4 regions of the Sporosarcina sp. Y1004 genome follow, and region 1 is predicted to be linked to each of the others. Evidence: riboswitches for the same ligand, from Rfam matches in the RefSeq annotation. Region 1 holds a riboswitch; each other region holds the start of a gene.
What was found. Region 1 has a riboswitch for S-adenosylmethionine ahead of AC25Y6_RS06915 (bifunctional homocysteine S-methyltransferase/methylenetetrahydrofolate reductase). Riboswitches for the same ligand answer to the same signal wherever they lie in the genome.

Region 1 (8,045 bases):
TGTGTATATAATGCCCGCGTTTATGCTTCCTTCTTTCCCAATTCGAATTTCCCGAAAGACAATATCCGTACTCTTACCAAGCATATCTTTTATGATTTGTAAATTTTCTTGAAGACTAGCTTTCAAACCATCTGTTTGAGTTGAATCCACCGTTTTATTTGGTGAGGGCTCCGCAGTATTTGATTTATTTGTTTTTTTCTTTTTAAAAAACCGCATACGCTCTCTCCCTCGTTTACTAGTCATGAATACAACTAAATCTATTTACTGTAAGTCACAATATTCGCCGAGACATGCCCCTTTTATAGTATTCAGCATGGGCTATTTCACTATTTTCCATACGTTTGTTATGCCTTGATGCCAATAGCCGGTCCTGTTTCCAAAAAAATACACCACTTTCAGAATGGAGATCTGAAAGTGGTGTATTTTTATTTCTGATTAATTAACTACAAAATATCTAGCATCTGGATGAGCGAATACCATTGCTGAAACCGAAGCTTCCGGTTCCATCATGAATTCTTCTGTTAGTTCTACGCCAATATCCTCGGGTTTTATCAAACCAAATAGCTTAGCTTGATCATCTAGATTTGGACAAGCCGGATAACCGAAGGAGAAACGTTGCCCTTGGTATTTGGCAGCGAAACGATCTCGCATTGTAAAGTCCGTTGCATCTGAAAAACCCCACTGATCTCGAATTTCTTGGTGAATCCGTTCAGCATACCCTTCTGCTAGTTCAAGGGCAGTCGCCTGGAATGCATGGCTTTCTAAGAACTTTCCTTGTTCTTTTAGTCTAGTCGCTTCCGCACGCACGCCATGACCTGCCGTAACTTGCATGAACGCAACATAGTCCATCTCCCCACTATCCACTGTTCTTAAGTAATCTGCTAGACATAGGAAAGGTTCTGCAGATTGGCGTGGGAATGTGAAGCGTTCGATCTCTGTTTTAGCGTCTGCAGGATCATAAATAATTACATCATCTCCATCTGATTGCGCAGGGAAAAATTGATACATGCCCCGAGGTTTTAATAGATCCGATCGTAAGTAGCCAGTTACTAGTTCGTGGAGCCCACTTGCACGCTCATCTCCTCGTTCGATTAATTTATCATTATATCCTTTTAGACCCAAATGATGGCCAATCAATGTGCGCATATTTACATAAGGATGAAGGTGAGCAACTGAATAATCTTTCATCACATGACGACGAAGATCTTTCGGTATGTAAACTTGTACATCTTCTCGAACCGTTTTCACAGGCCTCTCCAAAACAGCAACCGCCTGTTTAGATGCACGAGTTGCCTCGGATATAATACGCTTCTCTGCTGAAATAACAAGTTCCTCTAACAAAAGCTCTTTATCTTCCTCATTTTGTAATCGATTCGCTAGGTCAAGTCCTTGCATCGCATCTTTTGCATATAACACGGGCCCATCATATTCAGCTGAAATCTTCGTTTCCGTGAAACGACGAGACAGCGCTGCTCCACCTACTAGTATCGGTACATCGATACCCGCTTCTTTGAAATCTTGCGCTGTAATAACCATTTGATGTGCGGATTTAACGAGTAAGCCAGACAAACCTATCATATCTGGCTTTTCTTTACGAATGACTTCAATCAGTGTAGCGGGTGTCACCTTAATACCGACATCGATCACTTTGTAGCCGTTGTTACTCAGTATGATCTCAACCAAGTTTTTCCCAATATCATGAACGTCGCCTTTGACAGTGGCAAGTACGATTTTCCCCTTACCAGAATCATCTTCTTTTTTCTCCATGAAACCTTCTAAGTAGCCTACTGAAGCTTTCATAACGCCTGCACTTTGAAGTACTTCAGCAACAATGAGCTTATTTTCATTGAACAACCGACCTACCTCGGCCATCCCTTTCATCAGTGGTCCGTTGATAATATCAAGCGGGGTATCATACATTTGAAGGGCTGCTTCCAAGTCAGGGATAAGCCCTTCTTTTGTTCCTTCAATAATATAATAAGCCAGACGATCAGGAACCGTTTTAGGAATATCATCTTCTGTTTTTTCTTTTTTCTTACCACGGTAAAAATCTGTGAAATCAGCGAGTGTTTGATCCGTTGTTGTGAATAAAAGCTCGTTCGCCATAGCAATTTCCTGATCAGGAATAGAAGCAAATCGTTCTAGTTTCTCAGTATTCACAATCGCATAATCAAGACCTGCTTGTGTACAGTGGTATAAATAAACGGCATTCAATACTTCACGTCCAACCGGCGGAAGTCCAAACGATACATTACTTACACCTAGTGTCGTTAAACATCTGGGCATTTTTTCTTTTATCAAACGAATACCTTCTATTGACTCTACTGCAGCACCAATATATTGTTGATCCCCTGTTCCTACTGGGAATACGAGCGGATCGAAAATAATATCTTCCGGCGCTAACCCCCACTTATTCACAAGTAAATCATATGAACGCTCTGCGATTGCAAGCTTTCGTTCGCGTGTAACGCCCATTCCAATTTCATCGATCGTCCCTACTACTACAGCTGCACCATACTTTTTCACAAGAGGCATCACGGCATCAAATCGTTCTTCTCCGTCTTCTAGGTTGATGGAATTAATAATTGTTTTACCTTGTGAATACTTTAACGCTTCTTCAATCACCTTTTCGTCAGTTGAGTCAATAACGAGAGGGACCTTCACTTTTTTCACAACTTCCTTCATGAATTGTGCCATGTCCTCCAACTCATCGCGATCCGGGTTCGCAAGACAAATGTCAATGACATGTGCCCCACTTTTTACTTGAGCGCGTGCAATTTCAGATGCTTCTTCAAACTTTCCTTCTATAATAAGTCGTTTAAATTTCCGGGAACCAATGACATTTGTACGTTCTCCGATTAATAAAGGACGCATCGATTCATCATATTGTAGCGGCTCAATTCCAGCTATAACGTGACCATGACTTTCATCCACCGGTTTACGTGGAGCCAAATCTTTTACAGCTTCTCGCAAAGCTTTAATATGAGCAGGAGTCGTTCCACAACATCCACCTACCAAGTTTAACCAACCCTTTTCTGCAAAGCCTCTTAGCTTTTGAGAAAGTGATTCTGGTGACTCATGGTAATGTCCTTCTTCATCGGGTAATCCTGCATTGGGATAACAACTGACATAGCCGTCAGATATCTCTGATAGTGAACGGATATGATCTCGCATGAATTCAGGACCCGTTGCACAGTTTAAGCCTACAGAAAGTGGTTTCACATGCTCAATGGAAATATAGAAAGCTTCTATGCTTTGTCCGGCTAGCGTCGTACCCATTGGTTCAATTGTTCCTGAAATCATGATGGGAAGTTCTATTCCAGTCACTTCAAACGCCTCTTTAATACCAAGTGTAGCAGCCTTTACGTTCAGCATATCTTGACTTGTTTCTAGCAATATCAAGTCACTTCCACCGTCAATCAATGCCTTCGCTTGGATATAAAAGTCATGTTTCAGCTCATCAAATGTAATGCCACCTGTTACAGAAAGTGTTTTTGTCGTCGGTCCAATTGCTCCTGCTACAAATCGAGGCCATTCATTTGTCGAGAATTCTGCAGTACATTTTTTTGCAAATTGGGCTGCACGATAGTTAATCTCATGCGCTTGGTCTCCTAAATTATAATCATTCAATACAACTGGCGTGCCACCAAACGTATTCGTAGAAATAATATCAGCACCTGCTTCTAAATATCCACGGTGTATGTTTTCAATAACTTCTGGATTTACGATATTTAAATATTCATTACATCCATCATATTCTTCCCCGCCGAATTCTTCCGGAGAAAGGTCCGCATTTTGAATCATCGTTCCCATTGCACCATCAATAATTAATATCCTTTTTTGAAGTTCTTTCTCAAGTAAACTCTTAGACATAACTGTGATCTCTCTCTTTCTGTGCATCTATTTCTTTAATATAATGAATCAATTCAAGTGACGTATCATATCTGAGGAAAGGCGTGATAATGTAAATTCCATTAAATAATTCTGCCGCTGTATCTATGAGTTCCTTCGCTATTTGAATACCTTCTGCAGTCGCCCTGTTTTTGTCATCTCCACACGCACGCATTCTTTCAAGTGCATCTTCTGAGAGCTTAATTCCAGGTACCTCGTTATGCAGAAATTCCGAACTTCTGATGCTAGTGAGTGGCATAATACCGATGAAAATGGGTGTAGGTAAATGCTTTGTCTGCTCGTAAATTTCTATGATTTTTTCTTTTGTAAATACAGGTTGTGAGATAAAATAATCTGCGCCTGATTCAATCTTCTTCTCCAAGCGTTTTACTGCACGATCCAGTACACGGACATTCGGATTAAACGCTGCAGCAACAGAGAAATTCGCTTTCTTGCGAAGAGGTTTACCTGAGAATGAAATGCCCTCATTCAACTGTTTAATTAGTTGAATGAATTCCATACTTGACACATCATATACACTTGAAGCTCCTGGGAAATCGCCTATTTTCGTAGGATCACCGGTTATCGCCAATACTTCATGCAATCCAAGTGCATCCAGTCCCATTAAGTGAGATTGGAGCCCGATTAGATTGCGGTCCCGACATGTAATATGAACAAGCGGGCTAATCTGGTGCTCCAGTTTCAACATCGAACCCATCGCCAAATTGCTAATGCGCGGAGAGGCTAATGAATTATCAGCCATAGTGAGAGAGTCTATGCCTGCTTCGTTTAACGCCTTAGCACCTTCAATGAATCCAGTTATATCTAAATGACGTGGCGTATCCAACTCCACAATTATTGTTCTTTCTGTCTTCACTTTCACATGAAGCGGCTTTGTTTTTTGCGGTTCTGCCTCTCGAATTACAATCGGCTTTCTTGGAGTCACTATTTTTTCCGAGATGGGCGCTAGATTTCCAATGTATTTTTTCGCAGCCTCAATGTGCTTTGTCGTCGTTCCACAGCATCCACCAATTAAGCGCACGCCCTCTTCCCGGAGTCGCAATGCAGCTCTCCCGAAATAATCAGCTTCTGATTCGTAGACAATCCGTCCATCCTCAACATCCATTAAACTTGCGTTTGGAGAAGCGGAAAGAAATGCTTTTTCAGGAAGTGTTACTTGTTCGAAAGCTTGAATCGTATGATGTGGCCCCAATCGGCAATTGACTCCTACTATGTCCGCACCCAGTGCTTCAAGCTGATGAAACGCTTCGTTAAGTTGCATTCCATTTTGCAAAATGCCTGGATCATGCATTGATACTTGGGCAATAATTGGCGTATTTGTTAGTTTGCGTAAATGCTTAACAGTAGCAACAAGTTCTTCAAAATCATAATAGGTTTCTAGGAGTAAACCGTCCGGATCCCCTGCCAATAAGTGATTGGCTTGCTGATCAATCATTTTTATTATTTCTTCAACCGTCGCATCACTTTTACGAATCCCACGGATACCGCCTATCGTACCAAGTACAAACTGTCCGCCTGGTGCAGCAGCTCTTTTTGCAATTTGAATTGCTGCTTCATTAATTTCTTTTACTTGATTTTCTAAACCATAACGCTCCAGCTTAAGAAGATTGGCTCCATATGTGTTGGTCTGAATAATATCTGACCCAGCCGTAATATAATCTAAGTGAATTTTCTCCACAATCTCCGGTTTCTGTAGATTCAGTTCTTCGTTACAGTACTCAATCCCATATGAATAGAGCAGCGTCCCCATAGCCCCATCCGCAATTAATATCTTTGTCTGCAGTTCTTCCAGTAAGCCCATTCCACCCAATCCCCCTTTAATACAAAAAAAGCCTTCCATGAAAAGAAGACTTAACGATTTAAAATTCGTTCTTCTTCATCTCTCAGGACATTTCTCTCCTGCTGGAATTAGCACCTGACCATATTATGGCTGGTTGCTGAAGCGTCATTGGGCCAGTCCCTCGACTTCTCTCGATAAGAATTTAATATTCAGTTTTACTAACTATGATTATCCTATCGTTATAACTCGTATCAGTCAAGGACTTTTTCGTAAAATGCGAATATTCTTTTCCTTATTATTTTTATTTTTCAGATTTCGAAAAAATAAAAGCTGCTAACACAATAATATAATCATGTTAGCAGCTTTTACTCGTATTATATTATTGTATAGAGTGTTTTGTTAACCATTCTTCAATCAACGGAAACGTATTGTTAATGGCTCTTCTACCAGCAACCACTGAGACATGACCAGTATCCGTCAGATGGAAAGTCTTATCTCTACTTGAGATTTTAGCGTTTAGTGGTTCTACTTGGTTAGGAGAAGCGATGACATCATGCTTTCCGGCAATATTTAATACATTTGCCGTAATTTTGCTTAACTCCACTTTCTGTCCTCTAATATAGAGTTCATCATTAATTAATTTATTCTCTTGATAAAACTCACCAATCCATTGCCTATAGGCTTCACCTGGAAACGGAATTCCGTCATTCAGCCATTTCTGCATCAACTTCCAATTGTTAACGAATTCCTCATTATCCGCGCGATCCGCCAGACTGATATAAGGACCATAAAAATTGGCTATCGGATTTAACAGCTTGTTGCCAAAATCAATCATATCATGAGGAATCAAACCAAGTGTGTCAACTAGTTTATTCAAGTTAAAATGACGTTTGTCTAACCAGCTCGTATATAAACCTGCATCCGAAAAATCAAATGGGCTCGTCATGAAGATTAAATTACGAATTGGCAGTGTAGGATGTAGTGCCGTAAAAATAGAAGTCATCGTCCCACCCATACAATAACCAAGCAAACTGATTTCCTTGGCATCCGACGTTTTCAATACTTTCTTAACAGCGCGCGGAATATAATCTAAGATATAATCATCTAATTTCATATATCGATCTTCATAACCCGCAGTACCCCAATCCAGTAAATAAACGTCGTGGCCTTTGTTTGTAAGATGTTCGATTAGACTATTGCCAGGTGTTAAATCCAATATATAAGGTTTATTGATCAATGCATAAACCATTAATATAGGGACGCTATTCGTTTTCTTGACTGTTGATTGATAGCGATATAGTTTCGCTTTATTCTTTGTCCAGATAACTTCTTTAGGTGTTTGACCGACTTTTGGTTCAGGCTCATTTGTCAGTACCGACGTCATCCGTTGAATTCGTTCAAAACCTACCTTCAAATCATCAGGCATTGTATCCATCCATTTGTCAGCATCTTTTATACTAGAATAACCCATTTTTTTCCTCCTATCAAAATTCAATCATTTATAAGGGCTTCCTTGCAGAAGACCCTTTCCACAAGTAAAAAATGGTAGGTTATTACATGTATAATCCGCCATTCACATTGATTGTTTGCCCCGTAATATACTTAGCCTGTGTAAGGAACAATACAGCTTCTGCAATTTCTTCCGTTTGGCCCAAACGTTGCATTGGAATTTTTGCAATAATACCCTCTTTTACATTTTCAGGCATTTCTCCAACCATTTCCGTTTCGATAAATCCAGGACAAACAGCATTGACAGTAATTCCACTTCTAGCTGTTTCTAATGCCAGTGATTTCGTTAAACCAATCAATCCCGCTTTTGATGCCGCATAGTTTGATTGACCGAATCCGCCAGCCTGTCCGATGATTGAGCTTATGTTAATGATTCGTCCAGACTTTTGCTCCAGCATATGATTAATTACTTCCGATGTTGTATAGAAAACACTGTTTAGATTGACATTGATTACCTCATTCCATTCCTCATTAGAAAGTTTACGGAATGTACGGTCTCTTGTAATACCTGCATTATTCACGAGAATGTCAATCTTCCCAAAACGATTGATAACTTCAGCCATGAAATTCTTTACATCGTCCGCTTTAGATACGTCAGACTGAATTGCACAAGAAATTCCACCTTGTTCTTCAATTTCCTTTACAACTGCTTCTGCACTATCAATTCTAGATTGGTAATTAATCGCAACAGATGCACCATTTTCAGCTAATACTTTAGCGATTGTAGCACCAATTCCGCGTGAACCCCCAGTTACTACTACCACTTTCCCCGCAAGTGGTTTGCCAATCGTACTTTTTTCAGTTACTTCGTTTATTTGTATAGTCATATTCCCACACACTTCCC
Region 2 (8,045 bases), on a different contig from region 1:
GCGGTTGTGTAGGATGAGCCACGGTCGTGGAATTGACCTTCTGCGTCTGTTGGATCGATTTGTTGCCAGAATACTTCGAGCAACTTTTCATATGAGAATAAGGCAGGGTCAAAAGTGATTTCAACGACTTCTATGTGCCCGGAATCGCCTTTTTTCACGTCTTCATACGTTGGATTATCGAGATGTCCGCCCATATAACCTGATACGATGTCTTGGACGCCTGGCCATTCTTTGAATGGTTTCACCATGCACCAGAAGCATCCGCCTGCAAATGCAGCTTTTTCAAACTTATTTTCAGTCATTGTCAACATCTCCCTTCATATATAGCGAGTGTACAAAACGCCTCTTTTAGTAGACCGGTACCCATCCTTCTTGTGTTACGAAGATGCGTGCAGCTACTACTTTGCGATCGGCAGCGAGTGTGAAGTAGTGGCGGATGTTTTCCGGAACGGAGATTAAATCGCCTGGGTTAAGATGCACTTCAAAGAAACGGTCGTCTTTTCCTTGGATGATGAATACGCCGTGTCCACTGACAATGTAACGTACTTCATCGTCTGTATGATGGTGTTCTTGTTCGAAGTTTTTCAGAAGCTCGTCCAAATTAGGTGTCGCATCTGATAGTGAGATAATGTCTGCTGTTTTATAACCGCGGCGTTCTGAAATGTCGTCGATTTCTGTTTTAAAAGCCTTTAGAATCTCTGCTTTTTCTTCATCCGTTAAATTGAATTTTTCACGAAGGTTTTCGGGTAGCTTTGCGATATCCCAGTGCTCATAAACGACTTCTTGTTGCTCTAGAAATGCTGCAACCTCTGTGTGTGTTTCAATAACTTCGTTTGTTCCTTGAATTGTAATTGTCGCCATTTTACTCATCTCTCCTCTAAACTATTTTTAGTTTTCACTTACACTTACACTTACACTTGCACATTTAAGCGGGCTTCAATGATCCGAATACAGTCATGGAAATTAGTGAATGGGGAATAAGGAATGTTCAATTCCTCACATTTTTCAATTAAGAAATCCCTAGCAATGATGATATCGGCAAGCTTTGCCGCTTCTAGGTCTGTAATCGAGTCACCGATGACAATGCTCGTTTGCTGTTCGGTCGTATTGTCGCGAATAATTGTCGGCTTACAGCAACCACAGCCTTGATTTACACAGTTCTCATCACATTCATGCGGGTAAAGGATATTGATGTGTTCTCCTGAAAAATCGCTTTCGTTGCAATAGACTTTATCGAACGGCCCGAATGGTTCAAGCAATGGGTGAATGAAAAAGTCGATGCCGCCGCTTACGATATAGAGCGGGATGTTTTTCTCGCGGGTGAACTGAACAAATTCACCAAAACCTTCTCTGATTTCCGCGTCCTCCAAAACGAACGACACGATTTGTTCTTTTTGGGAAGTGGGCAATAAAGCAAAGAGTTCTTTGACCCCTTTTTGAATGGACACTTTTTGCGCCATAATATCGTCCTTTATCGCTTCCCACCCCTGTGGAGCGAACTTGTCCATAATATTGATAATATTATCTTTCATCGTAATTGTACCATCGAAATCACAGAAAATTACTGGATTGAACTCTGCACTCATCCATATGTCCTCCTTGCCTTTTATCAATAAAACCTCTTCTATTATATAAGAAGAGGTTTTATTGATACATCTTCTTATCTACAACAACACATAGCGAGAAGTAGCCTAGTGTCCCTCTACCTAGATAAGAAATCTCGTATTTTTTTCAATTAATTGTGATTATTTCATCTACCCATAACTTTGTCAATCAATGCCTACCCGACAACGGTTTTAAGAGGTAACCAGTAAGGCTTTTTCCTGCGCCTTTCGCTCTTCCTCTTCCGGTATACGAATGAATTTCACGATGATCGCACTCACTACATAAAGTGCACTGAAAATCCACACGACCCCTTCTGCTCCAACTAACCCGATAAACGCCAAAGCGATTGCTGGTGCTACGAATGTAGACAGACCCGCGGCAAAGTTCAACACGGACATTGCCGCGCCTTTATCCTCACCTGCAACGGACGGTACGAGGGCACCGATTGGAACGTAGCCCGCTACCAACCCACCCCAGATGAATCCAACAATGCTCGTCATGAGAATGCTACCATTTGTAATCACTGGTACATAGAACAGAAGTGGCGTGAATATCGCGCAACCGATTCCACCAAACCAAATAATTGTGTTTTTCCAACCGAATTTATCCCCAATGAAGCCGAACACTAAATTGAAAATGATGTTTCCTAAGAAAAACGTTCCCCATAATTGCAGCCAAGCACTTGTTTCAATGCCATGTTGCGCCATATGCATCGGTAAGAATACTGGGAATCCATAGACACTTAAACTATTGATAACACGGACAACCCCACCTGCAGCAACCCGTTTGTTTGTTTTCAAAATGGTGATACCCTTCAATAATTCCGTGACCGCTTCTTTTTTGTTCGCGAGTTTTTTCTTTTGGAACTTGTCTTTATTGAGTACTAAAGCAAAGAATGCACCGAGACATACCCAGAAAATAGATGACCACATTGTATTGATGTAACCGAGATACTGGATTGCGTAACTTGAATAGTATGCGCCCAGCACCATCATTCCCGCACAAAACGCAAACCAGAACCAACCAACGGCAGAACTCAATTTGTTTTGTGGAGTTTTATAAATGACCCATGTCAAGAAGGAATAGGCAAACAATGGATAACCAAAACCTTTAATGAAATAAGTGAGTAGCATAATCGGATAATTCATCGTTGAAAAACCGAATGTGATAAACCCTGCGGTACCGACAATATAAACAGCTAAGCCGATTGCCATTGTACGTTTCGGACCAAATACCTCTACACAGACGCCTGAAAACCAAGAAGACAGCGCGATCGAGATTCCATAGACTGTGAAAATAGCAGCTGACTGTTGAATGGTTAACCCGCTTTCAATTAGAAACGGACTTAGCCAACCAGCTTCAATTCCGTCTCCCATCATGAACAGCATGACTCCGAAAAAGCCCCACCCTAAATTTTTCGTAATTCCAATTCTTTCTAACATACTGTTCTCTCCATTTCTATTTATAAATGCGGGACAAATTGACTGAAAAATAAAAAAACTCTTCCTGTAAAGACAGAAAGAGTTGGTGGCATACATCGCTAGTGCAATGTAAATATGCTTTACCCTTTCTATCTCTCAAGCTACGCTTGCTGGATTTGGCACAATTATGTTGCCGAAGTTTCATAGGGCCAGTCCCTCAACTTCTCTCGATAGAAAAAAACTATGAAATTGGTCGAAAAGTGTCGGAAGTTAAACTAATGAGTTAACTGTATAGAACAATTAATCTTAAGTCAACCACTTATTCAAACTTTCTAAAAAAATAGTTTGAATTGTGCTATACTATCTAGCATAAATCGTTTGATTGAAAGGATTTTTGCTATGAAATCATATATTGATATAGAAAACGGTGTTGTCCCCTCGGTTTGTGCGCTTGATTGTCCAGACCAATGTGGATTGCTTATTCATAAAGAAGACGGGAAAATCGTTAAAATTGAAGGCGATCCCGATCATCCCATCACAAAAGGCAGTATTTGCAACAAAGTTCGACATATGACTGAACGCCTTTATGACCCAAAAAGGATTACTACTCCTTTAAAACGCGTCGGGGAAAAAGGCGATGGACAATTCGTTCCAATCAGTTGGCAAGAAGCCATTACAACCATCACAGATCAATGGAAAAAACTGATTTCTGAAGAAGGTCCGGAATCGATTCTTCCTTACAGTTTCTATGCCAATATGGGGAAACTCAGTTCCAAAGGGATGGATCGCCGTTTCTTCAACCGCCTTGGTTCGAGTCAACTGGACCGAACGATTTGTTCAGTCGCTGGCGAGGTCGGCTACAATTACACGATGGGCGGGCGTTTTGGAACAGATCCGGAAGAGATGACGGAAACGAAATTATTTGTTTTCTGGGGCATCAATGCCGTCAGTACCAATATGCACCAAATCATGATTGCGCAAAAAGCGAGAAAAAACGGTGCTAAAATCGTCGTCATTGACGTCCATAAAAACCAGACCGGACGCATGGCTGATTGGTTCATCCCCATCCTTCCCGGAACTGATGGAGCGCTTGCACTCGGAATCATGCATGTTCTTTATAAGGAAAAACTGGTCAATCAATCGTTTTTGGAACAATATACAATCGGCCACGAAGAGCTCGGCGAGCATGTATTGCAGCACTACGACCCGCACACGGTTTCCGCCATTACGGGCGTGCCAGAGGAAGATATCTATGAATTGGCGCGGATGTACGGGACCGTCTCCCCTTCGATGATTCGCATCGGCAATGGGCTGCAGCATCATGATAACGGCGGCATGATGGTCCGGACGATTTCCTGTTTGCCTGCTTTGACAGGGCAATGGGCATTGAAAGGCGGAGGGGCGCTCAAATCGAATTCCGATTATTTGACGCATAATACTGCCGCACTCGAACGTCCCGAACTTCAGGTAGTGCCAACGCGCAGATTCAATATGAATTTATTGGGACAAGCATTAATGGAAGAACAACAGCCGATTCGCTCTTTGTATGTCTATAATAGCAACCCCGCCGTTGTCGCACCGGAAGCCAATAAAGTACGGAATGGCTTAGCACGCGAAGATTTGTTCACAGTTGTCCATGATTTATTTTTGACAGACACTGCCTTGTACGCGGACATTGTTTTGCCAGCGACATCCGCTTTCGAAAACACGGACATCTATACGTCCTTCTGGCATCACTACATTCATTTGCAGGAACCCGTCATCGAAACTTACGGGGACAGTAAATCCAACCCGGACGTTTTCAGATTGCTGGCGCAAGCAATGGGCTTTGACGATCAACCATTTCTAGACAACGATGAGGAAATGGTTGACCAAGCGTTAAGCAATTTGTCCAACCCTCATTTATCCGAAGTGTCGTATGCTGCTTTAAAGGAAAAACGCTATATGAAAGCAAGCGGCACCGGCGATTTCTTATACAATTTAAAGACACCTAGTGGAAAAATCGAGTTGTATTCGGAACAGATGAAATCAGCGGGATTCCCGGCCCTGCCTACGTACATCCCGATTATTCAGGATTCCGATCATCCTTTACTTTATGTACCTGCAATTAACCATAACTTCATGAATACGATTTTTTCGAACAATGAAAAACATATCAAGCTTGAAAAAGTGCCTAAGTTGTTCATGAATCGACTAGATGCGGAAAGTAGAGGAATCGAAGACGGAGCGGCTGTCCGTATATGGAATGAGCGCGGTGAATGTGAGTTTACTGTTTCTGTCGGCGAGCAGGTTCTTCCTGGCGTTGTTGTGAGTCAAGGGATATGGGGAGATCAATCGGGTCATAAACGTCTGGTTAATGCATTAACGCCGGATCGGATTGCGGATATGGGCGGCGGCGCAACGTTCTTCTCGGGGCGTGTGGAAGTGGCGGGTTTGTGATTAGATATGTGCGCTGGGGTTTTCCATTGTTGAGAGAGATTTAATTCAGAGTGCACATTTTAGATCGCTTGGCGCTTTGGGGATGCCTCTGGCCCTGAGCCTGGATTAGCGCTTCGCATCCAGTCTCACGGCTTCGGCTACCCCTTGTCGCGCCTGCGCTGGGGTGTACATTATTGATAGAGATTTAAATTCAGAGTGTACATTTTAGATCGCTTGGCGCTTTGGGGATGCCTCTCGCCATGAGCCTGGATTAACGCTTCGCATCCAGTCTCAGGGCTTCGGCTACCCCTTGTCGCTTCTGCGCTGGATTTCTCCATTATTGAAAGTGATGTATAGACTGATATTATAATGTGATTACTATTTGATACTAATTTCCTTGAAGAAAGAAGCACTATAGGCTGCAGGTCTTATCCCTGATAACGAAATGTGCTTCCCTACATAGAGACCATCCAGCGAAGGCGCGACATCGTCCACTTAAAAAGTTCTTTTATTATAATGAGAACTAGTTGATTGTAGTGCAGAGCGGCGACTCCAGCGGGAACAGCGCGAGCTGAAGACCCCGCAGGAACGCAGTGACGAGGAGGCTGAAGCCGTGCCCGCGGAAAGCGTCCGCTCGGAACGGAAATCAACGGCATTGAAGGAAATCATTCTTTTTCACTGGTCCCGAAGGCATCCACAAAGCGACGAAGCGGTATTAGCAGAATTTCAATAACTCATTCTATATAAAAAACGAGCCTCTCGGGACTATCCCAGGAGGCTCATTTTGTGCTTATACTGACTCGACAACGCCCCATTGGTCGATGGCGCGCTTCAAAGGTTCTGACGTTTTTGCCGCTTCTACGAGTGAAACTTGTTTGACACTTGCGTCAATCGCCGCCCGGAATGCCTTGGCACCTTGCGTCGGTCCATCTGGATGGCCAAATATTCCGCCGCCTGCATTGACGACTAGATTATCTCCGAAATCCTTCAGCAACTGCGGAACCATGCCTGGGTGAATTCCAGCGGATGGTACTGCAAAAGTTTTTTCGAAGCCATTGTCTTCTATCAGCGCTTCATTGATTGCCAACGCATCGAATTTCGAAATGGCGACATTGCCATAAGGACTTGGGAACAAGGACAGATCTCCGCCGATGAGTCGCGTTAATTTCCCTACCAATAATGAGTAAGAGAATCCGCCACCTGCTTGTCCTGCTAGAACGCCCGATAAAGCGGAATGCGCAACAATCGGCAAACCGATATTGTTATTTTCACGCAACGTTTGAAGTGCATCCAAACCGTACGCGTGAACATTAAATAATAACGCATTTGCGCCGAGCGCTGCCGCCTGTTCTGCCTTGTCATGAAGCTCATTCGTCCGTCCCGACAAGTTCACTGCATACAATGCCCGATTTCCTGTCTGTTCATAATGCCGATCGATAATGTCTTTTGCTGTTGTAATTCGCTTGTAAAACGGTGTTAATTCATTTTCAAATAGAATTTCATCGTCTTTAATGAGATCGACACCGCCAGCTAGCAGTTCTTCCAGTTGGCCGGAGAAAAAGGAGAGATCTCTTCCCATGACTCCCTTGAAGATGGCTTTCAGCAATGGGCGATCCATCACATTCAACTGCTCTCGAATCCCTTTTGTACCGAATCGTGGTCCTGGAAATTGTGCAAGCAATTGTTTGCCAAAATCCAAATCGATTAATTCATAGCCTTCAAAAAAAGAAAGCTTGCCGTAGACAGTCGTGAAGATCGCGGGAAGATCTGCCGAATAGTTAGCGGATGGGTAAAAGATTTTCACCGTATCCTTCACTTCCCCTTGTTCCACAGAAACGACTTCACCTTTATGGTGCTTCAATTGCTGCTGTTCAAGATGCGGAATATCCGTCCAAGACCCAATTGTGAGCCCGAGTGCATGTTGCTCCGCTATTTTTTCTTGCTCTGGATGTGTCGGAAATAGATAAGTGGCTGTAACTCCCATTAAAATTCCTCCTTGTGACTACTGTCGATGAACCAGCTCTCCAATTCTTCAAGAGAGCGTATTGTATTACGGTTAAGTATCAAATACTTCCCGAGCTCCAACACTTTTTTCCTTCTGGCCATACGTTTTTCTTCATCTTCTTCATAATTTAAATCGTCAATTTGTGCAATACCAATAGAGCGGCGGACCAATTCGCAGCCTGCATACCCTAGCATATCGGTAAAGTTCTCATCCATTACATGCGTCAGGAAGCCGTCGAGTTGTGTATAAGGTTCATTGGATTCTTCTCTCCAAACTTGGGCGAATGTATCGGCGTACGCATACCAAGCTTCCCGCGCTTGTTCATAGCGCTTCGTTTGAAATTCAGGATGTCCGATTCCATTTAACAACAAGCTTGCGATAAAATGCCCCATGTCAAATCCAAACGGCCCAAAACAAGCAAACTCGGTATCGAATACAACTGTTTTGTCTTCTCCCATGAAAATGGCACCACTATGTAAATCGCTATGGATGAGCGCATCCGCTTTCGTCATGAACTTATGTTTTAATTTCGCGACTTCCAGCTTTAACTGGTGGTCTTGACTTAGAAATAATACATCATTTTTCAAGCCTTCTTC
Region 3 (8,045 bases), on a different contig from region 1:
TTAATTTCTAAAGTAGCCATTCCAATACCTCCAATATAATAAAGTTGAACGGATATCCATTCTCAATTTAGTATCATTCTAATCTTAACGTATTAACCAGTGCCTTGCAAATCATTGAGAATCCTTTCATTTTAAAAGGGATGCCCTTAATTCAAGACTTGTATGCCTCTATTTTTCTAGCGCTCGCCCATTTTCAATTATCCAGTTCCCAATGAGAATCCACACAATTCAAAAAACCGATACGCAATGTACCGGTTTTTTGAATCATTAGTATTGTTCTGGTTCTGGAGTCGCTTTAGCTACATCATCATTTTTTGTAAACTTATCGACGATAATAGCAAGTGCGCCATCACCCGTAACGTTTGTTGCAGTTCCAAAGCTGTCTTGCGCCATGTAAAGTGCAATCATAAGTGCAATCATCGCTTCATCGAAGCCAAGCATAGTGCTGAGTAGCCCTATTGCTGCCATAACCGCCCCGCCGGGTACTCCTGGTGCTGCAATCATCGTAACGCCGAGCATGAAGATGAATGGAAGGAAATCCGCAAATACAATCGGCATTCCATTCATAAGCATGACGCCTATCGAACAGGATACAAGTGTAATTGTACTTCCTGACAAGTGGATTGTCGCAAAAAGTGGAATTGTAAAATCAGTCACTTTATCCGACGCACCTGTTTTACGCGCCTGCCTTAACGTAATCGGTATCGTCGCCGCAGACGATTGTGTCCCAAGTGCAGTAAGGTAAGCAGGTGCCATTGTTTTCATCAAGAAGAACGGATTCTTTTTTGAAAGCGATCCTGCAACCGTATATTGAAGTGTTAGCATGATGAAGTGAAGAATAATAATCATAACAAATACCATTGCAAAGACAGATAGAACCTTAGCAACTTGGCCAGTATACGTCATATTAAGGAAGATTCCGAAAATATGGAATGGTAAAAGTGGAATAATAACAAACGAAATCACTTTTTCGATTAACACATTGAATTCATCAAATACATTAAGCATAGATTTGCTACCGATGGAAGCCATCCCGATACCCAGTACAAATGCAAGAAGAAGTGCTGCCATAACATCCATCAAAGGAATCAATTCAATCTCAAAAAAAGCTTCAGCCGCAGCACGGCCACTTTCAGCAACACTACCTTCGCTAATTTTCCCGATAAATCCAGGCAACAAACTTGTTGCTGCAAAATAGGCAATAATCCCTGCTACAATTGTCGAAATATAAGCAAATGCTGTCGCCAAACCAAGTAGTCTACCTGACCCCTTGCCTAGCTTCGCAATTCCTGGCGCAATGAAAGCGATGATGATCAAAGGCACTATAAAATTCAAAAAGCCTCCAAATATCATATTAAATGTGGCTGCGAGACCGACAAACCACTCTGCAAAGCCTTCGCTAATTTTCGGTAACAGCGATCCAAACACGACTGCCAGTGCAATAGCGATGACGATACGCCAAATTAGACCAATTTTTTTCAAAACAGTGTTCCCCCTAAGATGATTTTATGTATTTAAGAGACAACGATACCATAATATTTTCGCTATTGAAACACCATTTCGACATTAACATCTATTGGAAAACAAAAAACCTCCGTCGAATTCGTACTTTTCGACAGAGGTTTCTACCTATTATTTAACCGGGACTACTGTGCCGCCCCATTCTTTGATGATAAAGTCTTGAATTTCTTTCGACTTCAATACTTCAATCAAAGCTTTGATTGACTCATTATTTTCGTCGCCTTTTCTTACTGCGATGATATTTACATAAGGGGAATCCTTGTCTTCGATAGCAATTGAATCTTCAATCGGATTCAAGCCCGCATCGATTGCATAGTTCGAGTTAATCAACAATGCATCGCCTTCATCATTCGAGTATAGTTGCGGCATTAGACCAGGTTCATAGTTTGCATCAAATTCAATGTTCTTAGGATTTTCAACGATATCTTTCAGTTCAGCTGCTGTCTTATCTACACTTTCGTCAAGTTTAATAAGTCCTTTTGATTCGAGCATCGCTAGTACACGCCCGTGATCCGAAACTGAACTACTCATTAAAATTGTCGCACCGTCAGGAAGTTCATCGAGTGATTTATACTTTTTCGAATAGACACCAATTGGTTCAATATGGATGCCACCCGCATTTACAAAGTCGTATCCAGCATCTTTAATTTGCAATTCAAGATACGGAATATGCTGGAAGTAGTTTGCATCGATTTCGCCAGATTCAAGATCTTGGTTTGGTAACACATAGTCTTGATATGTTTCGATTTGAAGGTCGTAACCCTTTTCTTCCAATAACGGTTTTGCTTGTTCAAGAATGATCGAGTGCGGTGTATTGGAAGCACCGATAACAATCTTAGTTGCTTCTTTTTCGTCGGTGTTTTCACTATTTCCGCTTGTATTATTGCTTTCATCGGTGTTTTTTGTACCGCAAGCCGCAAGTACAAGAACGAGTGCTGCTAATAAAACTCCTGTTAGTAATTTCTTCATTTTATACTCTCCCTTTTCTCTATGCTGTTAACCTGAATGGTTGATATTGCCTATCGTTCACTAAATCTGATTCACCCTTGTCCACTCGCTTCAACAAATTACTTTACTGGGATGACGTCGCCGCCCCACTCTTCAAGAATAAAGTCTTGAATTTCTTTCGATTTCAACACTTCAACCAATGTCTTGATTGCTTCAGTATTTTCTTCGCCTTCTCTAACTGTGATGATGTTCGCATACGGCGACTCCGTCTCTTCAATCGCAATAGAATCTTCAACCGGATTCAAGCCTGCATCGATTGCATAGTTTGCATTGATGACTACCGCATCACCTTCATCATTGTTATAGAGTTGCGGTAAAAGTGAAGGTTCATAATTTGCATCAAACTGAAGGTTCTTAGGATTATCTACAATATCTTTCACTTCAGCCTTTACTTTATCTACTCCTTCAGCCAGTTTAATTAGCCCAGCTGATTCCAGTAATGAAAGTACGCGGCCATGTTCAGCTACAGAGTTACTAAATATGATAACAGCACCGTCAGGAAGGTCCTCGATTGTTTTATGTTCCGTCGAGTAAACAGCCATCGGTTCGATATGGATAGCCCCTGCATTCGCAAATTTATAACCATGGTCGATTACTTGTTGATCCAAATAAGGTATGTGCTGGAAGAAGTTCGCATCCAATTCGCCAGATTCAAGATCTTTGTTCGGTAATACATAGTCTTGGTAAGTTTCTATAACAAGTTCAATACCTTTTTCTTTCAATATCGGCGCTGCCTCTTCCAAAATGATTGCGTGCGGTGTATTAGATGCACCAATTACGATTTCCGTTGCGTCAACTTTTTCATCGGTAGCATTATCCCCACTACTCGCATTGTTATCGCCGCTATCATCTTTCGCCCCACAAGCCGCTAATGCTAATAGAAGTACTGCTAATACGATTCCCCCAAAAAGCTTTTTCATAATCATTTCTCCCCTTTTTTCTATTCTTTTATAGTTTACAGGCAATGCCTGATGTTACTGTCATAGAATTATCTCTTGTCAAATTTCCTTACTGCGAAATCCCCGATGAATTGAATGATGAAAACGATAATTAAAATTAAGATTGTTGCAATTAGTATAACGTCCTCACGACTGCGCTGGAATCCATCCAAAAACGCGAGATTCCCAAGTCCACCTGCGCCGATGATCCCCGCCATAGCGGTGTACCCGACAAGTGCGATTGCTGTTACGGTGATACCGGAGACAAGTGCTGGCATCGATTCCGGTAAGAGAACTTTAAAAATAATCGTCCTCGTTTTCGCTCCCATTGACTTCGAAGCTTCAATTACACCTTTATCAATCTCCTGCAATGCAATCAACACCATTCTTGCATAGAATGGAGCCGCTCCAATAATAAGTGCCGGCAATGCTGCATCCGGTCCGCGAATTGTGCCAAGAAGAAATTTCGTAAACGGAATAAGCAATATGATTAATATGATAAACGGAATTGATCTAAAAATATTGACGAATGCCCCTGAAATAACATTGACCAACTTATTCGACCACAGTTGTCCGGGACTTGTTAGGAAGAGTATGATTCCGAGTCCGAGTCCAATAATCAATGTGAACAGTGTTGAAATTGCTGTCATATAGAGCGTTTCTGCTGTCGCTTCCCACATCTTAGTCCAATCAACATTCGGAAAAAGGTTTTCAATCATTACCGATCACCTCTGTCTGAACATCATTTTCATTGAGGTATTGAATTGCTTCCTCAATAATTGTTGAATCTCCAAGGAGCTGGAGGATAAGTGAGCCATATGCTCCACCATGTGTATGGGAAATGTTTCCTTGGACGATATTGACACCCACATCGTATTTCCGAATGAGACTTGCGAGCACAGGTTGTTCCGTCTGCTCACCAACGAACACAAGCTTGATAAGTGTACCTGTTGGAAATTCATCCTTAATATGCGCCATTGCCTGCTTCGCTTCCGCGGGCTCCGTCACTTGAGAAACAAATCGCTTCGTAATGGCCTCTTTTGGCGATTGGAACACATCGAGTACGTCCCCCATCTCGACAACTTTCCCAGCTTCCATGACTGCAACCCTATGGCAGATTTTCCGGATTACGTGCATTTCATGTGTGATGAGAACAATCGTCAGTCCAAGCCTTTCATTAATACCAGTCAGAAGATCCAGTATCGAATCCGTCGTTTCCGGATCAAGAGCAGAAGTCGCCTCGTCGCAAAGTAGGACTTCAGGGTCGTTTGCAAGTGCACGAGCTATCCCTACACGCTGTTTCTGACCGCCCGACAATTCTGATGGATACGCATTTTCTCGACCAGTCAAACCAACCAGTTCAATCAGTTCCGCCACTTTCTTTTCGCGCTCGGCTTTTCGCACACCCGCGATTTCAAGAGGGAATGCAATATTGTCTTTCACCGTCCGCGACCACAGCAAGTTGAAATGTTGAAAAATCATACTCACTTTCTGCCGCGCTTCCCTCAAAGCTTTGCCTTTGATAGCCGACATTTCCAAACCGCCGATATTCACACTTCCTGAAGTAGGCATTTCTAGACCGTTCAACAGTCGAATCAAAGTACTTTTTCCAGCGCCACTATAACCGATCACACCGAAAATTTCACCATCAGCTATTTCGAGTGATACATTTTCAACCGCTGTAATACTGCCGGGTCCTTCACCGAACCGTTTATTAATATCCGTTAATTGAATCATTGATTTCACCTCTGAGATTTTGTCTATGTAAATTAAAATTAAGAATTCTTTCGTTGTCTTATGCCTGTCGGGGGCCGGCAGGATACAGGTCATGCAACCGTTATGACAGGACGTCGCGAACTTAGGTTGCGTTCCTTTAGCGGCGCCTTCTGCTTTTCTGGTGTCTAGCTGCAGGCGCCTTCCGCTTTTCTGTACAAAAAAAACCTTCCTGCAGACGGGCAGAAAGGCTTTACGTTATCATAAAATAAACGTTTGTCCAATCTCTCATCTCTCAAAGTATGCTATGCACTTTGTGTGATTTGGCACCATTTCACTTTCGTGACGGTTGCCGGGCTTCGTAGGGCACTATCCCTCCACCTCTCTTAATAAGAGCGACCTATTCAATTGTTGGTTAAGTCGTATTATATCAAATTCCTGTCTTGATTGTCAATCAATCAATTCCAACAGATACGGGACTGACTGAAAAGCATAGACTTTATGTTGTAAAACGCCATCCTTCTGTATCAACAAGCAAGGAACGCTTTCAATTTCATAGTCAATTGCCATAGATTGCACATAGTTCAAATCCGCTTTCCCGATTGGCATTTCCGGTTTCATGACAGAAATGACGTTCATCATTTTAGAAGCGACTGCACATGTACCACACATCGGTGTATATAAATAAAACGCAGAATCGGGTGAGTCCTTCAAAGTTGCCTCCCACTGTTCGCGTGTCCAATTTTCCATTTATCTTACATCCTTTAAAGTAAAAATTCGGGTCGGATTTTGAAATCCGCATTTTGTAGTATTTCAGCTAACACTTTATACGGGGTCGTCTCCACTTCCCGGTACTCTTTTTCTGTATATAGATGGATTGCTGCTGGAAATTCTCTTTTAAATAATACACGCGTTTTTTCACCATCTTCATCAGCATCGACAAAAACATACAGGTCCTGTTCTTCATAGGGCGCAAGCAACTCTTCAAGCCGATATGGGCTTACTGTACCGTTCGTACAAATGATTTTGACTGACTCCGCAAGTATACGCGCTAATCTTTTTCTATCCGAACCGCCCTCTACTATGATGATTTTTTCATCCGACAAGAGAGTTCCTCCTTCGCAAATCGACTAGTAAGATGCAAAAGACGCCGGAAATGTACCGGCGCCGTGTTGTAATTATTCTCCGATTGTCATTTTATCATACGCTTCTGCAGACATAAGTTCGTCCAACTCAGAAGTGTTAGAAGGTTCAACGACGACCATCCATGCATTTTCATACGGTGATTCATTGACGAATTCAGGGCTGTCTTCTAGTCCTTCGTTCACTTCAAGTACTTTACCGCTGATTGGAGCATATAATTCAGATACTGTTTTAACCGACTCAACGCTTCCGAAAGGCTCGTCCGCTTTGATTTCATCGCCAACAGATGGAAGTTCAACGAATACGATATCTCCAAGTTCAGATTGTGCAAAGTGTGTAATACCGATGCGGTAATTACCGTTTTCTTCCTTTACCCATTCGTGTTCTTCAGAATAACGCAGATCTTTTGGTGTGCTCATTTATACCCCTCCAAATAAATAGTTTCATTCTCTTCAATTCTGTCATATTTCTCTGATAAAGACAAGACTGTAACTTAATTGCCCCAGACTTTATTAAATTCTTCTTCCTTGAAACCGACAGTTACTTTTCCTTCTCCATAAACAATCGGTCTTTTGATGAGCATACCGTCTGATGATAGCAAACTAATTTTTTCTTCATCGGACATTGTAGGCAGTTTGTCTTTCAAATTAAGCTCTCTATATTTCATGCCGCTGACATTGAAAAACTTTTTCAATTCCAAATCAGAAGCTGCAATCATCTTTCCAAGTTCCTCTTCTGACGGAGGAGCTTCCGCAATGTTCACTTCTTGAAAGTCCAAGTTATTCGTTTCAAGCCACTTTTTCGCTTTTCTACACGTCCCGCATTTCGGGTAACCGTAGTAAATTAATCCCATACCGCAACGCCTCCATTTTTCACAGTATAACAGAAAAAACTACCTGGCATATATAGACAGCAGGATGTCAAAGTGAAATCTGCAATTTTACTTCATTAAAAGATCACGGCTGTTGATTAACCGTTTAGTTGCTTAAAACAATGGCGAGTAGGGCTAGATAATAGCCATTTTCACTGGACTATTTCCGGCCCGCTTTCGGCGAATTATTTACTACACTATTACCGAGAGGTAGGTGTGGCTATAAGTGACTTCGTCACTTATAGCCACACTCTTTTCGTTCATATTGTTGTGATTAATTGCCTGTCGCGTTCCTACAAAACTCAAGTGAAAAAAGCGGTTGCTTTGGAAGAAAAGAATAGATGATCTTCTATAAGAGTGTAAGTGCCCGAAGATGCAATTTCGGTCACTCTAGCACCTTGTACATTGAATTCTTCACTAACTTTCAGCAAAGATTATGTGATGTTCTATTAGAAATTGACACTTCCTTTATATAGTAATAGGGATCCAATAGTAGAAGGTTTGAGCGGCCAAAATTGTATCTTTGGCCGCTTCTCTCCAAGTAAGAAGCGAGCTATTCTTTCGTCCCGAAACACTTCGGCACTTCTTGTATTTGTGTCTTTGGAGAGCGACGGATGAACAACCACCATAAGATTACCAAAATGAAAAATAGGGATGCGACGAAGTCGCATCCCTATTTATTAAGACATCTCGGTAATGGTATAGAGGTCTTTCAATCCTAAGCGATTCAAAGACAACCATACTCGCAGTGCCCAGTGTGATTAAGTTATTTATCGGTTAATCGGTAGGAATGTTAAACGATAAACTTCTCTGCTTCGATTAGCTTGACCGAAGCTTCGCGTTTTTTAGCG
Region 4 (8,045 bases), on a different contig from region 1:
TTGCAAAAGACGCATGACGAACGTCGCACCCATTCCATGTCCTATAATAAAAAAAGGTAGATTATCACCGAGACCGACCTCTATTAACTTTTCCACATATTTAGTGTATGTATCAACCTGTTCGTTGTGGATTTTCCCTTGGCTTTCTACTCCGTGTCCAGGTAAATCACCTGCCACGACATGGAAACCACTATTACGAAGCTTCTGAATGAGCCAAGCATTTCTACTATGATGTTCGTACACATTATGAACGATCGCCACGACAGCTTTAGGCTGTCCTTCCGCTTCCCATTTCCACACGGTCATCTTCCCCTAACCTATTACATTATTTTCTTTCTATTGTTTAACTCTTAACCTACTATAAAATCCTAATCTTTGTTACGATAATTATACACTACATAAAGAAATGAGGAGAGTTGAATGATTTATCCCTACAAAGATAAAACACCCGTAATCGATCCATCCGTATTCATTGCAGATTATACAACAATTTCTGGAGATGTAACAATTGGTGCCGAATCGTCAATCTGGTTCAATACTGTGATTCGCGGTGATGTCTCAGCTACAATTATCGGACGTAAAGTGAACGTGCAAGACTTGTGCTGCCTACATCAAAGCCCGCACTCTCCACTAATCCTTGAGGACGAAGTGTCGATTGGACACCAAGTTACTCTACATAGCTGCACTATAAAAAAAGGGGCGCTGATTGGCATGGGCTCCATCATTCTAGACGGGGCTGAAATCGGCGAGGGGGCATTTATTGGAGCGGGCAGTCTAGTACCGCCCGGTAAGAAGATTCCACCGAATATGTTAGCACTCGGTTCACCGGCAAAAGTTGTTCGAGAACTGAATGAAGATGACCGTGCAGATATGGAAAGAATTGTTCGTGAATACGCGGAAAAAGGGCAATATTATAAGAGTCTACAAAAGTGATGTATTGCCGCCATTGATTGGCGGCTTTTTTTATTGAAGGATAATAACACACGATAAAAAATGCCGGAAGCTAAGGAGGAGTCCTTGCTTCCGGCATTTTCAATAATTATTTCCCTGTTAGTTCTTTCAAAGCTCCAGCTTTATCCGTTTGCTCCCATGGCAGATCAACATCCGTGCGGCCGAAGTGACCATACGCTGCCGTCTGCTTGTAGATAGGACGACGGAGATTAAGCATTTTAATGATACCTGCTGGACGAAGGTCAAAGAGTTCACGTGTCAATTCCACAAGTTTACTCTCCTCAACAGTACCTGTTCCGAATGTATCAATCGAAATCGATACAGGTTGAGCTACACCGATTGCATAAGCCAACTGGACTTCACAGCGGTCTGCAAGTTCTGCTGCAACGATGTTTTTTGCAACATAACGAGCCGCGTATGAAGCTGAGCGGTCCACTTTCGTAGGATCTTTCCCCGAAAATGCCCCACCGCCATGACGGGCATAACCGCCATACGTATCAACAATGATTTTACGCCCAGTCAGACCTGCATCTCCTTGAGGTCCGCCTATTACAAATCGTCCAGTTGGATTGATGAAGTACTTTGTTTCTTCATCAATTAAATTAGTTGGTACAACTGGATTAATAACGAATTCCTTAATATCACTTTGAATCTGCTCAAGTGTCACTTCAGGATGATGTTGTGCTGAAATAACAATCGTATCAATTCTGACGGGTATATTATTTCCATCATACTCTACAGTCACTTGCGTTTTCCCATCCGGTCTTAGGTACGAAAGTGTTTCATCTTTACGTACTTGTGCAAGTTTAAAGGATAGTTTATGGGCTAAGCTAATTGGTAATGGCATCAGTTCTGGTGTCTCATTACAAGCATATCCGAACATCAAACCTTGGTCGCCTGCTCCAATATCTTCAAGTTCGTCATCTGTCATTAATCCTTCACGCGCTTCAAGTGCTTGGTCAACACCCGCAGCAATATCGGCTGATTGTTCATCGATCGCAGTGAGAACTGCAGACGTTTCCCAATCAAATCCGTATTTCGCTCGAACGTAACCAATGCCTTTAACAGTTTCGCGCACAACTTTTGGAATATCGACATATGTAGTCGTCGTGATTTCACCTGCTACGAGTACCAGTCCTGTAGTGATTGTCGTTTCACATGCTACGCGTGCATTTGGATCTTCCTCCAAAATAGCATCAAGGATAGCATCTGAAATTTGGTCGCACATTTTGTCTGGATGTCCTTCAGTTACCGATTCTGAAGTAAACAGTCGGCGGTTAGTCATGTCTTTTCCTCCTTATATCCTACGAGATTGATACGGTACTCATATGTCCCATGTAGAGTCCTCCCGGATTCAGGAAAGACTACAAGCCACTGCGAGCTCTATACACGAGGATAAAGGGCTAAACAAATTAAAAAGCCCTTCGCTCACGTACTAATACATGAGGAAAGGCATGATTTTAAAAGCACCTTTCACTCTTATCATACAAGGACTGTGCCTTGCTACAGGTTTGGCACCTTTGCGCAGACAAATAAGTCATTGCAGGTTGCCGGGTTTCATTGGGCCTGACCCCTCCACCAGCTCGGGATAAGAGTATCCGTTCAACTATATATGCTACGAAAAAACTTGTTCCCTGTCAAATTTCTTTGCCGATTTTACAACTAATTGCTTGAGATTTTGATTAATATAGATTATTATTCTTAATGTGTTATACTATTTAAGAAATGTGATGACATGACACCCAATTATATGGGACTATGAGTAAAGGACGGTACATAATTATGATTACAGCAAAGATTAGCGACGATCTAAATAACCTTCTTTCCGGTGAAAATATAAAAATTCAACTTTCAGTACCACAACTTGTTGAAAAAGCGATATCACGTGGAGAAGCTCAACTGACTTCCGATGGAGCAGTCACGGCTCAAACAGGGAAGTATACAGGTCGTTCCCCTAAAGATAAATATATTGTCGAGGAAGCGTCCTCCAAAGACAAAATCGATTGGGGCAGCGTAAACCGTCCGATTTCATCTGATGTATTTGACTCATTATATAATAAAATGCTTACACACTTAAAAGTTAAAGACGAACTGTTCGTCTTCAAAGGATTCGCTGGTGCAGATCCAGCTTCACGTCTATCCATTCAAGTCGTGAATGAATTTGCTTGGCATAACCTATTCGTCCATCAATTGTTTATTCGCCCGACTGAAGTAGAGCTCTCGAAACACGAAGCGCAATTTACTATCATTTCAGCTCCTTCTTTTAAAGCGGATCCTGCAGTTGACGGTACGAATTCCGAGACGTTCATTATTGTGTCTATGGAAAAACGCATCGTTCTCATTGGTGGTACTGAATATGCTGGTGAAATGAAAAAAGCAATCTTCTCTGTCATGAACTACTTCCTACCTGAGAATGGCATCATGCCTATGCACTGTTCTGCGAACGTCGGCGAAGAAGGCGATGTCGCTTTGTTCTTCGGTCTTTCAGGAACAGGTAAAACAACACTTTCAGCTGACGCGAACCGCAAATTAATCGGAGACGATGAACACGGTTGGTCTGACACTGGTGTCTTTAACATCGAAGGTGGTTGCTACGCGAAATGTATCAATTTATCTCAAGAAAAAGAACCTGAAATTTTCGGTGCAATTCGTTTCGGGTCAGTTCTTGAAAACGTTGTTATCGACCCAGTAACAAACATTCCTAATTACGATGATGGATCTTTGACTGAAAATACACGTGCAGCATATCCAATTCAAGCAATCGATAACATCGTTGACCCTTCAGTTGCAGGTCATCCGAAAACAATTATTTTCTTGACTGCTGACGCTTTCGGCGTACTGCCCCCTATTTCCAAATTAACGAAAGAGCAAGCAATGTACCACTTCCTAAGTGGTTTCACTTCGAAACTTGCTGGAACTGAGCGTGGTATCACATCACCTGAAGCAACATTCTCAACATGCTTCGGATCACCTTTCCTACCGCTTCCAGCGACAGTATATGCTGAAATGCTTGGGAAAAAAATTGATGAACATGACGCACAAGTATTCCTAGTGAATACAGGTTGGACTGGTGGCGTATATGGTGTTGGTAAGCGTATGGATCTTAAATATACACGCGCAATGGTTCGTGCAGCACTTGCTGGTAAACTAAATAATGTTGAAACAGAAATGAATAGCATTTTTGGTCTTGCAATGCCTACAGAGATTGAAGGCGTTCCGACAGAAGTATTGAACCCACGCAATGCATGGTCTGATGGAAATGCTTACGATCTTAAAGCAAAAGAACTAGCATCTATGTTCCGTGAAAACTTTAAGAAATTCGGTTCGGTTTCAGAAGAGATTACGTATAAAGGCGGACCAATCGCATAAGAAGATTGCTCTTAGTCTATATCCGATAGACTAGGAATGGCGTAAAGACAATCAGATATAAACAGGGTAGCACATTTATTGTGCTACCCTGTTTTTTTATCATTATAATCAGTAATGATCTACTCACTGTCTCTTCATCCAACTCGTCAAATCTCTAACAAGCTGTGCATTCATGCCCGGTGGAATGAAATGCGTGTATTCTGGGAAGTACCATGTCTCGTATACTTTATTATGTTCACGCAATGCGTTCTCCAATAACACAGCCTGTTGGAATGAGACGTTCTCATCAATCATGCCATGAATGATAAGAACAGGTGCAGTAATTTCATCTACGCGAAACAGCGCTGTCCTTTTTCTGTATTCATCAGGCACGCTGTTCGGCGTTCCACCGATAACTCGCTTCATCATCCGCCGCATGTCTTTCCGTTCTTTGTATGTAAAAATGACATCGGAAACACCCGACCACGTAACAACCGAAGTAATATCATCACGCAAAATAGCGGTCCACAGAGCCATAATGCCGCCTCGTGAAAACGCGAATAAGTGAATCCTCTCGACGTTTGTCATAGGATTTTGTTTCAGCACGTCTACAGCATTCAACGCATCCTGACGATCGGCACCTGCGAATTCATCCCGACCTTCCCCTCCACGGTTCCCACGGTAGTAAGGAGCGAATACAACGAACCCTTGCGCAGCAAACTGGGCAATTCGAGCTGGACGAACCATTCCTATATGTTGCATACCGCCTCTTAAATAAAGGATACCTTCATAGGTTCCATGCGTAAGCGGTTGCGCCATAAGCCCTTTCACTCTCAGCCCATCCGAAAAATAAGTGATTTCTTCAAGATAAACGTTTGGGTTTGGCGAAGGATAGGCTTTCCGATGAATAATAGTGCCATCATAACTCACGTGCTTCCACCCACTTTCTTAAAGCTTCCATTCCCGTGCCTTTCATATGAAAACTTAACTCATCACACGCGTCCAGTTCCTCACTTGTCATCCATGTAGCGCCATTCGTTTCGTAAAGTGTTGGATTTTCATCAATTTCTACAACGCTTCCCGTGAATACAGCTTTACAAAATGTGATATTGCTTCGAACGACATATTCCGCAAAATTTTGCACATCCGTAATTCTAACGCCGGTTTCTTCAATCGTTTCACGAATGGCCGCTTCTTCGATTGATTCCCCTTCTTCTGCTTTGCCACCTGGAAACTCGACACCACGCTCCAAATGACGAGTTAGAAGCCACTTTTCTTTATATTTCAATACAACAAGAACATGCCGAGCAGGCATACTAAATCGATTCTTTTCAAATGACAGCTCGACACGGCCACCGTTTACATCATTAAATGTCAGCATTAAAATCCCGTCCTTTCGTTCATTTTAACGAAGGACAGGATGAGTATCAACGAAAATAAGGAAGTTCTTCGATGAATCGCTTCGATGGCTCATCGGTGAACTCATGGATAAGTGCATAAATCCTCATCGTACGTTGATCGACCTTTTCATTATTCCGGCCATAATAATACGGTAAAAACGGTAGATGCGACCTAATAAAGTTCCGAATTTCAAGTTCATCTATCTGTGAAAATAAACGATTGAATACGGGAATATGTTCTTCTGTGATTTTAACTTCATACTCCCACGGTGAATCATCTGGGTGATGATATATTTGCTGATGTACAACTGAAACGTACATATTGTATTTTTCCATGCCAACCCATCCTTTTTTCTTTTTAGCATGGCTTAAAATGAACAAAAGCATGCATTCCCTTTACGGGAATACATGCTTTATCGCAAATCAAGTTTGAACGTCGACCGAAGCACCTTTATGAGGATGCGTTGCAGCAGACTGATCAGCTAAACTTTTCAGCATTTCTGTTGCAGCTGCCGTATTCATTGAAAGTGTGTTGTTTAGAACACTCAACCGGACAGTCGATTGCAAACTATTCAATTGACTAGCCATGATGGAACCCATATTCATTTACACCACTCTCCTCACTAGTATACTATCGGCATAAAGCTGATTATTTTAATGCAAATTAATTACTTGTTATCTTCCCCAAGGAACGCATTTAGCATCCACTGGTGTTTCTCAATGCTCTGATAAGTTGCATTCAGTAAATCTTCCGTCATGTCATCGCCATCTTTTGCAGCTAATTCCATACCTTTTTTCAACGATTTCATAATTTTACCAAAATCATCGACGACGTTCTTGACCATATCGTCTTCTTTTTCTTTTCCTGTAGCTTCTTTCACCACAGACATTTCAAGATGTTCTTTTAAAGAAGCTACCGGATTTCCACCCAGCGTCAACACACGTTCAGCGATTTCGTCCATATGAAGCGTAGCCTCATTATAAAGTTCTTCAAATTTGGCATGCAATGTGAAGAAATGAGGCCCTTTTATGTACCAATGGTAATTATGAAGTTTTGCATACATCACCGACCATGTTGATACTTGCACGTTCAATTCTTCAATAAGTTCTTTTGACATATTAATCTCTCCCTTTGTTATTATATAGTTCGTCCTTCTTTATATTTACCACTAAAGCCACTACAATAAACATATAGGTACTAATAGGGAGAAATGAAATGAAAAAAATTGTAATAGGCATTATCAAAATCTACCAAAAAGTTATCTCGCCTTTAACTCCCCCGTCTTGCCGTTTCTATCCAACTTGCTCCCATTATGGAATTGAAGCAGTGGAAAAGCATGGTGCATTAAAGGGTTCTTGGTTGGCGGTTCGAAGAATTTCAAAATGTCATCCATTTCATGAAGGTGGATTTGATCCAGTTCCTGAGAAAGACTCAAAAAAAAAGTAATTCCTAGGACAAGACAGGTAGGCAAAACTGCCGAACTGTCTTTTTTTGATGATAATAAAACCACTTATTTAGTTGCCAAAATAGAAAAGCTCTTGTATGATAAAAAAGTCAGTTCTCTAAATCGGAATGATTACTATTAAATAAATGGAGGTTTTTGCATGAACCGGAAACTGCTAATCATCTTTTCTTTACTCACAATTATAGTACTTTCTGGATGTGGTAATAAGGTGAAGAACACAGAGAATAGCGAATCTGAAAAACTAACAATTTATACTACGGTTTATCCACTACAATACTTTACTGAACGTATTGGTGCTGATCATGTTGAAGTTAAGTCCGTCTATCCCGCTGGAACGGACGAGCACACTTTTGAACCGACACAAAAAGATATGATGTCACTTGCGGAAGCGGATTTGTTTTTCTATATCGGAATGGGCCTTGAAGGATTTGTCGAAAATGCTGAAAAAACATTAAAAAATGAAAATGTCAAACTGATTGCAACAGCAGAAGCTATAACCGAAGAGTCGCTAGAGGAAGCACATGGCCATGATGCAGAACAGGATGAACACGAAGAGCATAATCATGGCAGCATTGATCCGCACGTATGGATTTCGCCAAAACTAAGTATTGAACTTGCATCTTCTATTAAAGACGCATTAATTGTATCAAAGCCTGAAATGGAAATTGAATTTGAAGAGAACTATGAACAATTGAAACTAGAACTTGATGAACTCGATGATAAATTTAAAGAAATGGCTCTGAATGCACCTTCGAAGACATTCTTTGTTTCTCATGCTTCTTTTGGTTATATTGCAAATTCATACGGCCTTGAACAAATTGCAATTGCGGGATTGAATTCGCAAAGCGAACCTTCACAAAAACAATTAACTAAAATTGTT

Region 2: it holds a riboswitch for S-adenosylmethionine, as region 1 does, so the genes downstream of both, AC25Y6_RS14065 (MFS transporter) here and AC25Y6_RS06915 (bifunctional homocysteine S-methyltransferase/methylenetetrahydrofolate reductase) in region 1, are expected to answer to the same signal.
Region 3: it holds a riboswitch for S-adenosylmethionine, as region 1 does, so the genes downstream of both, AC25Y6_RS06630 (methionine ABC transporter ATP-binding protein) here and AC25Y6_RS06915 (bifunctional homocysteine S-methyltransferase/methylenetetrahydrofolate reductase) in region 1, are expected to answer to the same signal.
Region 4: it holds a riboswitch for S-adenosylmethionine, as region 1 does, so the genes downstream of both, metK (methionine adenosyltransferase) here and AC25Y6_RS06915 (bifunctional homocysteine S-methyltransferase/methylenetetrahydrofolate reductase) in region 1, are expected to answer to the same signal.

The regions. Positions count from the first base shown of each region.
Region 1 is NZ_JBYHFQ010000007.1:11,222-19,266, forward strand. Features, by position in the region: gene AC25Y6_RS06905 (spore germination protein) at 1-216, opposite strand, end outside; gene metH (methionine synthase) at 436-3,873, opposite strand; gene AC25Y6_RS06915 (bifunctional homocysteine S-methyltransferase/methylenetetrahydrofolate reductase) at 3,866-5,713, opposite strand; SAM riboswitch class I at 5,786-5,893, opposite strand; gene phaC (class III poly(R)-hydroxyalkanoic acid synthase subunit PhaC) at 6,072-7,163, opposite strand; gene fabG (3-oxoacyl-[acyl-carrier-protein] reductase) at 7,246-8,028, opposite strand.
Region 2 is NZ_JBYHFQ010000021.1:58,772-66,816, reverse strand. Features, by position in the region: gene msrA (peptide-methionine (S)-S-oxide reductase MsrA) at 1-302, opposite strand, end outside; gene AC25Y6_RS14075 (1,2-dihydroxy-3-keto-5-methylthiopentene dioxygenase) at 349-861, opposite strand; gene AC25Y6_RS14070 (2-hydroxy-3-keto-5-methylthiopentenyl-1-phosphate phosphatase) at 912-1,586, opposite strand; gene AC25Y6_RS14065 (MFS transporter) at 1,797-3,047, opposite strand; SAM riboswitch class I at 3,173-3,263, opposite strand; gene AC25Y6_RS14060 (molybdopterin oxidoreductase family protein) at 3,426-5,465, shown strand; gene AC25Y6_RS14055 (2,3-diketo-5-methylthiopentyl-1-phosphate enolase) at 6,235-7,428, opposite strand; gene mtnK (S-methyl-5-thioribose kinase) at 7,428-8,045, opposite strand, start outside.
Region 3 is NZ_JBYHFQ010000006.1:138,231-146,275, reverse strand. Features, by position in the region: gene sufC (Fe-S cluster assembly ATPase SufC) at 1-20, opposite strand, end outside; gene AC25Y6_RS06650 (dicarboxylate/amino acid:cation symporter) at 268-1,482, opposite strand; gene AC25Y6_RS06645 (MetQ/NlpA family ABC transporter substrate-binding protein) at 1,633-2,490, opposite strand; gene AC25Y6_RS06640 (MetQ/NlpA family ABC transporter substrate-binding protein) at 2,589-3,449, opposite strand; gene AC25Y6_RS06635 (methionine ABC transporter permease) at 3,518-4,186, opposite strand; gene AC25Y6_RS06630 (methionine ABC transporter ATP-binding protein) at 4,179-5,204, opposite strand; SAM riboswitch class I at 5,466-5,576, opposite strand; gene AC25Y6_RS06625 (thioredoxin family protein) at 5,631-5,930, opposite strand; gene AC25Y6_RS06620 (toprim domain-containing protein) at 5,945-6,286, opposite strand; gene gcvH (glycine cleavage system protein GcvH) at 6,359-6,742, opposite strand; gene AC25Y6_RS06610 (arsenate reductase family protein) at 6,817-7,176, opposite strand; gene AC25Y6_RS06605 (acyl-CoA dehydrogenase family protein) at 7,988-8,045, opposite strand, start outside.
Region 4 is NZ_JBYHFQ010000022.1:9,022-17,066, reverse strand. Features, by position in the region: gene AC25Y6_RS14185 (alpha/beta hydrolase) at 1-306, opposite strand, end outside; gene AC25Y6_RS14180 (gamma carbonic anhydrase) at 421-933, shown strand; gene metK (methionine adenosyltransferase) at 1,040-2,236, opposite strand; SAM riboswitch class I at 2,428-2,546, opposite strand; gene pckA (phosphoenolpyruvate carboxykinase (ATP)) at 2,734-4,320, shown strand; gene AC25Y6_RS14165 (alpha/beta hydrolase family protein) at 4,444-5,229, opposite strand; gene AC25Y6_RS14160 (NUDIX domain-containing protein) at 5,219-5,680, opposite strand; gene AC25Y6_RS14155 (transposase) at 5,727-6,035, opposite strand; gene AC25Y6_RS14150 (putative motility protein) at 6,123-6,305, opposite strand; gene AC25Y6_RS14145 (Dps family protein) at 6,368-6,817, opposite strand; gene yidD (membrane protein insertion efficiency factor YidD) at 6,916-7,146, shown strand; gene AC25Y6_RS14135 (metal ABC transporter solute-binding protein, Zn/Mn family) at 7,305-8,045, shown strand, end outside.